3 regions of the Thalassotalea sp. PLHSN55 genome follow, and region 1 is predicted to be linked to each of the others. Evidence: riboswitches for the same ligand, from Rfam matches in the RefSeq annotation. Region 1 holds a riboswitch; each other region holds the start of a gene.
What was found. Region 1 has a riboswitch for cobalamin ahead of ACRRSQ_RS04680 (TonB-dependent receptor domain-containing protein). Riboswitches for the same ligand answer to the same signal wherever they lie in the genome.
Positions count from the first base shown of each region.

Region 1 (3,160 bases):
GCTTCTGCACCTTCAATACCCGCTTTAGCGATATTGGCAGGTTTCCAGTTACCGCTGGCATCAGGCGCCCACGCAATTAAGTTTTCTACATCAGAGTTGTAAACCGCAAATTCAAAAGCGCCATTTTCAAACTGGTTTTTAACTAAAAATTCAGTACTTTCAATGCTTTCAGGTAATAAATCTGGGTTACCTTGACCAGGCCAATATAAATCGTTAAATGTTGGCGCTTTAAAGCCAGTACCTCGGTTTAAACTCACTAATAAATTTTCATCGACTTGATAGCCAAATGACACGTTATAAGTATTCTCACCACTTAAGCCAGATACTTCATCACGACGTACCGCACCTTCAAATAAAAATTGTGCCATTTGATGGCGTGCTTGTACAAATGCCGCACGCGTAATGCGCTCGTCTTTGTCCCAGCTGCTGTTGTTACCAGAGACTTGCTCATCATACCAATCAAAACCCGCGGTTAAGCTAGAAGCATCGCTAAAGCTATACTGACTCACTAATGAAAATTGGTCACGTTCAGTAGCAATAAAAGCAGCATCGTCTTTTTGGCCTGAAATGAAGTTAGCGCCTTCGTCTTGGCTAGTTGATAAAGATACTTCGGTGAAGAAATTTTCAACTTGGTATTGGCTGCCTACTTTTATCGAGTAGTTTTCATAGTCTTGTTCATTAGCGCCACCCCATTTAGGATCGTACTCTGAACCACCTTCTTCATAGCGAGAGACTAACTGAAACGATAATTCTTCAGATACTTGGCTTTTACCCACTAAACCAACTGAACGACGGTCGTAACCATCATCATCATCTTCATAAGTATTCGCGGTAAAACCGTCACTTTCTTCCATTGAAGCTGATAAGGTCAATGAGTGTTGCTCGTTGCCTAAACCTACTGCTCCTTCTGTTTTCCAAAAGCCATGGCTTCCCGTACCCGCCGAGACATAACCTTCACCTGAGGTAAGTTGCTTGGTAAATATTTGAATAACACCGCCAATTGCATCAGAACCCCAAAGCGCTGCACGCGGCCCTTTAACAATCTCAATACGCTCAATTAAACCAATAGACATCGCAGCAAAGTTAGTTGTGCCTAAAGTTGCAGAGCCGACACGCACGCCATCAACTAATACCAAGGTATGATCACTGTTAGTTCCGCGCATAAATACTGAGCTAGCTTGCCCAGCGCCGCCTTGGCTGACCACACTAATACCAGCAATAGTTTCTAATAAATCAGTAATATTTTGTGGTTGAATAAACTCAATATCTTGCTGAGAAATAACCTCAGTTGCCGATAACGACAAGAATTTATCTTGTTGCGTACGGTTTGCCGTTACCACAATATTTTCCATATCGTCTGTAGGCGTTGGAGCAGCTAATGCTGCACTTGAAAATACTACACTTGTTAATGCCAAATAAATTGGCGATTTTTTCATTTTTTTAGTTTGTACTAATTGTTTAGTTGTCATATTACCTCGTCTTAAAGTGCCCTCCGCACTTTATTGATCACCAGAAATTAAACACTGGCGATAATGAAGCAAGCTGTAGGCTGTCGGACTTATGCTCTCGATCAAGCAATTACCGTTGCGGGGGCAGTAGCAAATTTTCATTGCTTTCCCCTAAAGCTCGCCAAATAAAAGCAGAGTATTTCTGCTCGTTACGTTTTAATGCACTCTCTATTAGCTTTTAGCGATGCGCATCAATTTTTTCACACATATCTTCAACACCCGATAATAACCGTGTACTAAATCTATGCAGCAAATCTGCATTGACGTGAACAAAATGATTATTTTTCACGGCTGGAATTTCAGGCCATTGTTGCCAATTAACCACAGGTTGCACTTTTTTCGATTTTTCGTCTGGAATAATAATGATCTCTGGTTGAGCAACAATGACGTTTTCAATACCCACTTTTGGATATTGCGTTGGATTTTCACCAAAAACATTATCCCCCTGACAAATACCAAGCAGCTGACTCAACCAGGTGTCGTCGTTAATTGTCATCATAGGTTCAGGCCACAATTGGTAAAAAACCTTAGTTGAGCTTTTTCCGACTTGGCTGGTGCGAATTTGCTGTAACTTTTGCTCAAAGTGCTGCGCGACTTTTTTTGCTTGCTCTTCACGCGCGGTTAACTCGCCAAAATAGCGTATTTCTTTGGCGACATCTGCTACATTTTTAGGGTGGCTAAAAACCACGTTTAAGCCTAAACGCTGCATTTGTTCAATATCGCTTTGCTGATTACCTGTCGTCCAAGCAATCACTAAATCAGGTTTTAGCGCCAATATTTTTTCCATTTTTACGCCATGGTAACCACCAACACGTTCAATACTCAGCGCCTCCTCGGGAAAGTCTGAATACTCAACTGCGCCAACTATTTGTTTGCCTGCGCCAATATCAAACAGCATTTCAACAATATGAGGCGCCATGGCAATAATGCGCATATTTTGCTTTTGCTCATCACTGTCATTATCACCTGCGTGAACACTAGCAACCTGACTCACCAACAATAACGCGGTAAACACTATCGAGTTAAAAACTTTATTCATATCGGTGCCTTTTTTAATAGTGACTTATTTAATGTACCTTGTTGAATCACTTCGGTAATTTTTTCAATATCAAGGTATTGCTGACAAACACTGGCTAAACGCTCAAGCTGAATTTCACGATGTTCATCAAGGTCAATATGCTCGGTTATGCCATTATCTTTATCTACCCAATGTAAAATAAGCTCAGTAGCTTCGCGGCTATCAAACAGTCCATGCAAATAAGTTCCAATAATTTGCCCGTCTTGCGATACAACACCATCGGTCGTTAAGTTATCCGCGTCACATGCAGTGTCGACACTTAATTGAAGCTCGCTCAGCAGTGGCGAAGCTAATGCAGCACCTGAAGAACGTCCACAATGAATTTCATAACCTTTCACCTGACATGATTTGCCGGCTACGGTCATGGTGGCATGCGCCTTTGTTAAGGTTTTATCCGCGCTTAACACGGTAGTGATATCTAAAAAGCCTAAACCATCAACCCCCACTTTTGCCTGCGTTGAACTCGACTCAATACCTAAAGGGTCGAAAATTTTATTGCCCAACATTTGATAGCCACCACAAATACCAAGTACTTTGCCGCCGTAACGTAAATGGCGCTGAATTTGCTCTTGCC
Region 1 is NZ_JBPDIH010000002.1:347,664-350,823, forward strand. It holds gene ACRRSQ_RS04680 (TonB-dependent receptor domain-containing protein) at 1-1,469, opposite strand, end outside; cobalamin riboswitch at 1,527-1,660, opposite strand; gene ACRRSQ_RS04685 (cobalamin-binding protein) at 1,687-2,547, opposite strand; gene ACRRSQ_RS04690 (cobyric acid synthase) at 2,544-3,160, opposite strand, start outside.

Region 2 (3,160 bases), 150 kb from region 1:
AGTAGATCCTAAATTAACTGAGATTTGGCATCCAGTACCTAAAAAAGTACAAGTAACCCCAATTCCGTCAGACGCAATTCCTTTACTACAACAAGCAAGTGACGTAGAAAAATATTGGCAGCATACTAATGGAAAGCCGGTTAATTGGATTTACGAAAACGACCGTTTAACGGTGAAACCCAAAACAGGCTCTATTGTTACTAAGCAGAGCTTTTGTGATATGCAATTACACTTAGAATGGCGTGCGCCTATCGTGAGTGAACGCCGTAAAGATGCACCTCTTCATGCTAATAGCGGTATTAAAATACAAGAGCGTTATGAGGTCCAGATTCTTGATACATATAACAATAAAATTTACGTAAATGGTCAGGCCGGTTCAATTTATAAGCAAGCAGCGCCTTTGGTTGATGCTTTATCGCCGAGTGGTAAATGGAATACGTTTGACATTATTTTCCGCGCACCTCAATTTGATAACGCTGGTGTCCTTACTAAACCCGCACATATTACCGTGTTACATAATGGCGTATTAATACAAGACCACTTTGAAATAGAAGGCACAACTATGTATGTTGGTAAAGCAAAATACTTCAACGCACATGGCTGTAAACCTATATTGCTGCAAGATCACAATGGTGAAATTAGCTTTAGAAATATTTGGCTGAGGGAATTGTAAGGTTGAACGACCGGAATGTTTTTAGCTCGCCTTAGTAGATATCAATAATTATTTGTTTTTGTAAAAGCTGGTTTTATAAATTTGCATAGCGGTTGAATAACCTAGATGCATGCCGTAAGATCTGCCTTGATTTAGGTGTCTTGTGTTATTTTACAGATAAAAATTATCAGAAAAATAACGCTTTAAGATGAAACGTGAAACTGGTGAAATGCCAGTACTGCCCCCGCAACGGTAACTGTGAGCAGCAACAAAACCACTGTATAAAATCGCTTAGCCAACAGGCTTTGATGATAAATATGGGAAGGTGTTGCAGATGCGATGAACAGGAGTCCGGAGACCGGCCTGATCATATTTATTTTTAGCGCAAAGTTTAACGCCATTCGAATATCGTTAGCTGCTATTGATAAATATTACTCGACAACTGCGGTGGGCGGTTATTCAGAGAAAAGTACACGGTTTGTCTTACTGCCTGAAAATGAAATCATAAAAGCGCATTGATAAAGGTGCATTGTCGCGTTTTATCATTGTGAACGTTATTTTCATTGGCAGCATGTCTTAACTCGTTTACCTACTTTGATTTCCACCACCGTTACTATTAATTGTTTGTTAAATAGCGGTATTGTTATGAAATCAGCCACCTCAAATTTACCCATTCGTTTGGTCTTTGCCATTTTTGCCGTATTAACTTTGCTTATGCTGGCAACTCGTACGCATCACTTTGCCAGTTTGAATCATTTGCCGAGCGCTTCAATTGCTATTTTTTTCTTGGCGGGTATGTATTTACGTAATATGAAAGCCTTTTGGTTTTTTTATCTGCTTAGCGTGACTATCGATATGGCGTCATCGTATTACCGTGGTCAGTTTGGTGACTGCATTACCACCTCGTATCCGGCATTGGTCTTAAGCTATGGTGTGATGTTTGCGGCAGGTTTTTATGCTCGCCCCAACTGGCAGCAAAAGGGCCGGCAAATAAATGTGCTGCAAGTTGCCTTTGCGTTATTTGCGGCAAGCTCAATCGCCTTTTTTATCTCAAATGGTAGTTATTACGCATTCTCTGGCAAGTTCCCTGAACTGTCTTGGGCTGAATATTCAGCGCGTGTTGATAAGTACTTTTTCAAATATATTGTTAACCCGACCTTTTATGTGCTGTCAGCGGTGGTGATTGACTTTAACCTGAGCCATTTCTTTGCTGACAAAACCATCAATAACGCCGCCAATGTTAAACATAAACATTAGTTTGCTGAAGTTGATTTTTACATTATCGAGCAAGGTATTTTCATTGAAGGAGTTTATCAGTGGCTATAGAAAATAAAGCCTTTAGGCATCGACCGCAGCAGCAAGCAGGTAGCGGCGTAAAGTGTTCTGCACTCATTGTTGCAGCGCCGCATTCAGGCTCAGGCAAAACCACCGTAACTGCTGCACTCGCGCGCTATCACCGTAATTTAGGGCGCAAGGTCACGGTATTTAAAGTCGGGCCAGACTTTATTGATCCTATGATCCTCAGGCAAGCCAGTGAAGAGCTAGTATATCAATTAGATCTTTGGTTAGTCGGCGAGCAGGGTTGCCAAGAGCTGCTATATCGTGCGGCACAAGAGTCAGATCTGATCTTAATTGAAGGAGTCATGGGGCTATTTGACGGCACGCCAAGTAGCGCAGATTTAGCCGAGTATTTTAATATTCCCGTACTGGGCGTGATTGACGCCAAAGCCATGGCGCAAACCTTTGCCGCGGTTACCTTTGGTTTAGCCAAGTTTCGTGAAAACATGCCTTTTTCTGGGGTGCTTGCCAATCGTGTTAATAGCGACCGACATGGCGAGTTACTCAGTAATAGTTTACCTGATGAATTTACGTATTACGGCCGCATGCCAAAAGACGATAGCATTACTTTGCCGGAGCGTCATTTAGGTTTAGTACAGGCACAAGAATTGGCGGATATTGATAGCCAACTTGATCAAGCGGCTAGCTACATCGCCAATACTAAACTGGTTAATTTACCGGAAAAAGTCGAGTTTTTTAGCGCACAACAAACCGCACAGCTACAAGGCAATGAGCAGGCATTGTCAGGTACTCGCATTATTATTATTCGCGACGCTGCCTTTAGCTTTATTTATGCCGCGAATATCGCCTTTTTAAAGCAAGCAGGCGCAGACATTATTTACTGCTCTGCACTAACCGATAAGCACTTACCTGATGGTGATATTTTATATATCCCCGGTGGTTACCCAGAATTGTACGCGGAAAAACTAAAAACTAATGTCAGTTTTATCAATAGCGTTCAAAGCTTTGCTAATAGTCAAAAACCAATAATTGCTGAATGTGGCGGCATGTTATATCTGCTAGAGCAACTTACTGACTTATCTGGGCAAAAATTCCCTATGCTCGGCTTACTACCGGGTAAAGCGGTTATGCAGAAAAAGCTGGCTGCGATTGGCTCGCAGTGGGTTAACTTATCGATGTTATGCCAAGAACAAACTGCAAACCCGATAA
Region 2 is NZ_JBPDIH010000002.1:500,972-504,131, reverse strand. It holds gene ACRRSQ_RS05335 (3-keto-disaccharide hydrolase) at 1-673, shown strand, start outside; cobalamin riboswitch at 790-1,033, shown strand; gene ACRRSQ_RS05330 (hypothetical protein) at 992-1,171, shown strand; gene ACRRSQ_RS05325 (hypothetical protein) at 1,298-1,909, shown strand; gene ACRRSQ_RS05320 (cobyrinate a,c-diamide synthase) at 1,969-3,160, shown strand, end outside.
Region 2: linked by a shared signal. The riboswitch ahead of ACRRSQ_RS05325 (hypothetical protein) and the one ahead of ACRRSQ_RS04680 (TonB-dependent receptor domain-containing protein) in region 1 are both predicted to bind cobalamin.

Region 3 (3,160 bases), on a different contig from region 1:
CGAAAAGCGTTACAATAAATTCCAAGTGAGCCAATTAGCTGAATTAGCAGGCGACTTTAATTGGTCAGCTTACCTTGATGCTCAAGGCGTGGCTAAGCAAAAAGACATTATTATTAACCAACCTGATTTCATTGAAGGTTTTGGTAAAGTTTTCGCTAAATCTTCTTTAGCTGACTGGCAAACTTACTTAACGTTTCATACCTTAAGTGCCTATGCGGTTTATTTAACTGAAGAAATTGATAATGAGAATTTTGATTTCTATTCAAAACAGCTCAATGGTCGCCAAGAGCAACGCCCACAATGGAAGCGCGGTGTAAGTGTTGTTAATAATAACCTAGGTGAAGTTATTGGGAAAATCTACGTAGGTCGTCATTTTAAACCTGAAGCGAAAACTCGCATGAGTCAGTTGGTGGAAAATTTGCGTAGCGCTTATGGCGCAAGCATTGACGAGCTTGAGTGGATGGGCACAGACACCAAAGCTGCAGCGCATGTGAAATTAGCGGCATTTACTCCTAAAATTGGTTACCCAGATAAGTGGCAGGATTACTCAAAATTAACGATTTCAGCAGATGATTTAGTTGGCAACATTGTCCGCTCTGGCATGGTGGGTCATCACAAAGAAGTTGAAAAATTAGGTGGTCCAATTCAAGATTGGGAATGGGGTATGACACCACAAACCGTTAATGCTTATTACAACCCAACCGTGAATGAAATTGTATTTCCTGCAGCAATATTACAACCACCATTTTTCAATATGGCAGCAGATGACGCAGTAAATTACGGCGGCATTGGCGCGGTAATTGGCCATGAAATGGGCCACGGTTTTGATGACCAAGGCAGTAAGTACGATGCCGACGGCAACCTAAGAAATTGGTGGACAGAGCAAGACTTAGCAGAATTTGCTAAGCGCACCCAAATACTTGTTGAGCAATACGCGGGTTACGAAGTATTTGAAGGTTTACATGTTAATGGTGAGCTAACCTTAGGCGAAAACATTGGTGATTTATCAGGTGTTACTATCGCATATAAAGCCTATAAAGCCTCTTTAAATGGTCAAGAAGCACCAATTATCGACGGTTTAACTGGCGATCAACGTTTCTTTATGGGTTACGCGCAAATCTGGCGTTCAAAATTTGTAGAGAAGGCGATGCGCAACCGCGTGGCAACTGACCCACATTCACCGGGTGAATTTAGAGCCTTAGGTTCTTTATCAAACATGAATGAATTCTACCAAGCCTTTGACGTAAAAGAAGGTGATGCCATGTATATTGCCCCTGAGAAACGCGTAAAAATTTGGTAATTAAGCACTAGGTTTTATCGTTAATCGCAATGTAAAAAGGGCCAACAGGCCCTTTTTTATCAAACAATTTTTATTGTTTTGCGCTGCTATTAACGACAAGGTAAACTGGTGCAGTTTAATTGCCGTTAAAGAATTCGGTGATTGACTCGCAGGGGAAAATGGTGAAAGTCCATTGCTGTTCCCGCAACTGTAAAGCCAGAGTACCTGCCGCCAAAAGCTAAGCTAAATGACTAAGCTAAAAAACAATTAGATTAAATAGATATTCGTGCGGGAAAACACGAAGAGTGTCTGAATCAAAATGGTCCAGCGCACTACTTTCGCTCCTACATTGGTATCCTTAAAATATTAAGGCTCCTCTTATGACAGACAAAAAATCTCTTTCTAGTGAAGAAAAGCACCAACAACGCATGCAAAAGCTCAAAGACAAAATTGATGCAAAAGTTGACTCAGCAACCGAAGAACGCGGCATACTTATTGTTATTACTGGTAACGGTAAAGGCAAGTCAACGTCGGGTTTTGGTACAGTAACTCGTGCGGTTGGCCACGGTTTAACCGCTGGCGTTGCGCAATTTATTAAAGGCCAGTGGGATAGCGGCGAACGTAACTTATTAGAAAAAAATGGCGTAACTTTTCACGTAATGAATACCGGCTTTACTTGGAATACCCAAGATAAAAGTAAAGATATTGCTGCTGCAACCGCGGTTTGGGCTGAAGCTAAGAAAATGTTAGCCGACGATAGCATTGATCTGGTTTTATTAGATGAACTGACTTACATGTTGTCGTACAAATATCTAGATTTAGACGACGTGCTAGACGCAATAACTAATCGCCCAGTTAACCAGCATGTGGTTGTAACGGGGCGTGCTTGTCATCGTTCATTACTTGATATTGCCGACACCATCAGCGAAGTTCAACCAACGCGCCACGCCTTTAATGCTGGCATTAAAGCGCAAAAAGGCATTGATTGGTAACTAACTGAAAAGTCGAACGTTACACACCTTAAGGTTCGACTTTTTCTGAAACTATGATTGTCTTGTCTATAAGCAATACAAAACGCCCAAGATGATCAACACCGCAAAAAATAGCGTTTCGCAGGTCAGTAAAAATATCGGTTTCCAGCCAACCGACAGCACTTGAGCTAACGAGGTTTTAATACCTATTGCGACCATAGCAATGACAAGAAACCATTGAGATAATATTTTAATCACATCAACCAAAGCGGTTGGTAACAGTCCTAAATTATTCACTAACGCCAAGACAAAAAACACCACTAAAAAGCTTGGTATAAAGCTGCTAACGCCTTTCTTGCTACTTTGTCCTTGCCCTTTGAATAGCCAAAAAATGATCATCACAATCGGCAATAATAAAGCAACACGCATTAGCTTAATATACATCGCAATATCGCCAGTGGTTTCTGAAACCGAATAACCGGCACCTGCAACTTGGGCAACATCGTGAATAGCGCCGCCAAGAAATACGCCTGCAAGTTGATCTGATAAACCTAGCGTAGTTACCACAATCGGGTAAAAAATCATCGCCATCGTGCCGAGCGCGGTAATACTGACAACGGTTAATGCAAAAAACTTTTCAAACTGCGCGTTTTTAGGCAATACCGTTGATATAGCCGCTGCCGCAGATACGCCACATATTGCCACTGCGCCACCCGATAACACACCAAACGAGGTCGGTAATGACAATAATCGAGCAAGCACAACCGCAAAGCCCATAGAAACTATCATAGATGCAATAATCAACAATGGTGCTTCAAAGCCTAAAGACATGACATCAGCAAAGGCTATTCGCACTCCCACTAAAGCCACTGCCATTCTCAGCAGCGCGGTTGAACAAAATGCAATACCC
Region 3 is NZ_JBPDIH010000007.1:251,386-254,545, reverse strand. It holds gene ACRRSQ_RS15170 (M13 family metallopeptidase) at 1-1,300, shown strand, start outside; adenosylcobalamin-variant (AdoCbl-variant) riboswitch at 1,435-1,514, shown strand; gene cobO (cob(I)yrinic acid a,c-diamide adenosyltransferase) at 1,660-2,271, shown strand; gene ACRRSQ_RS15160 (YeiH family protein) at 2,338-3,160, opposite strand, start outside.
Region 3: linked by a shared signal. The riboswitch ahead of cobO (cob(I)yrinic acid a,c-diamide adenosyltransferase) and the one ahead of ACRRSQ_RS04680 (TonB-dependent receptor domain-containing protein) in region 1 are both predicted to bind cobalamin.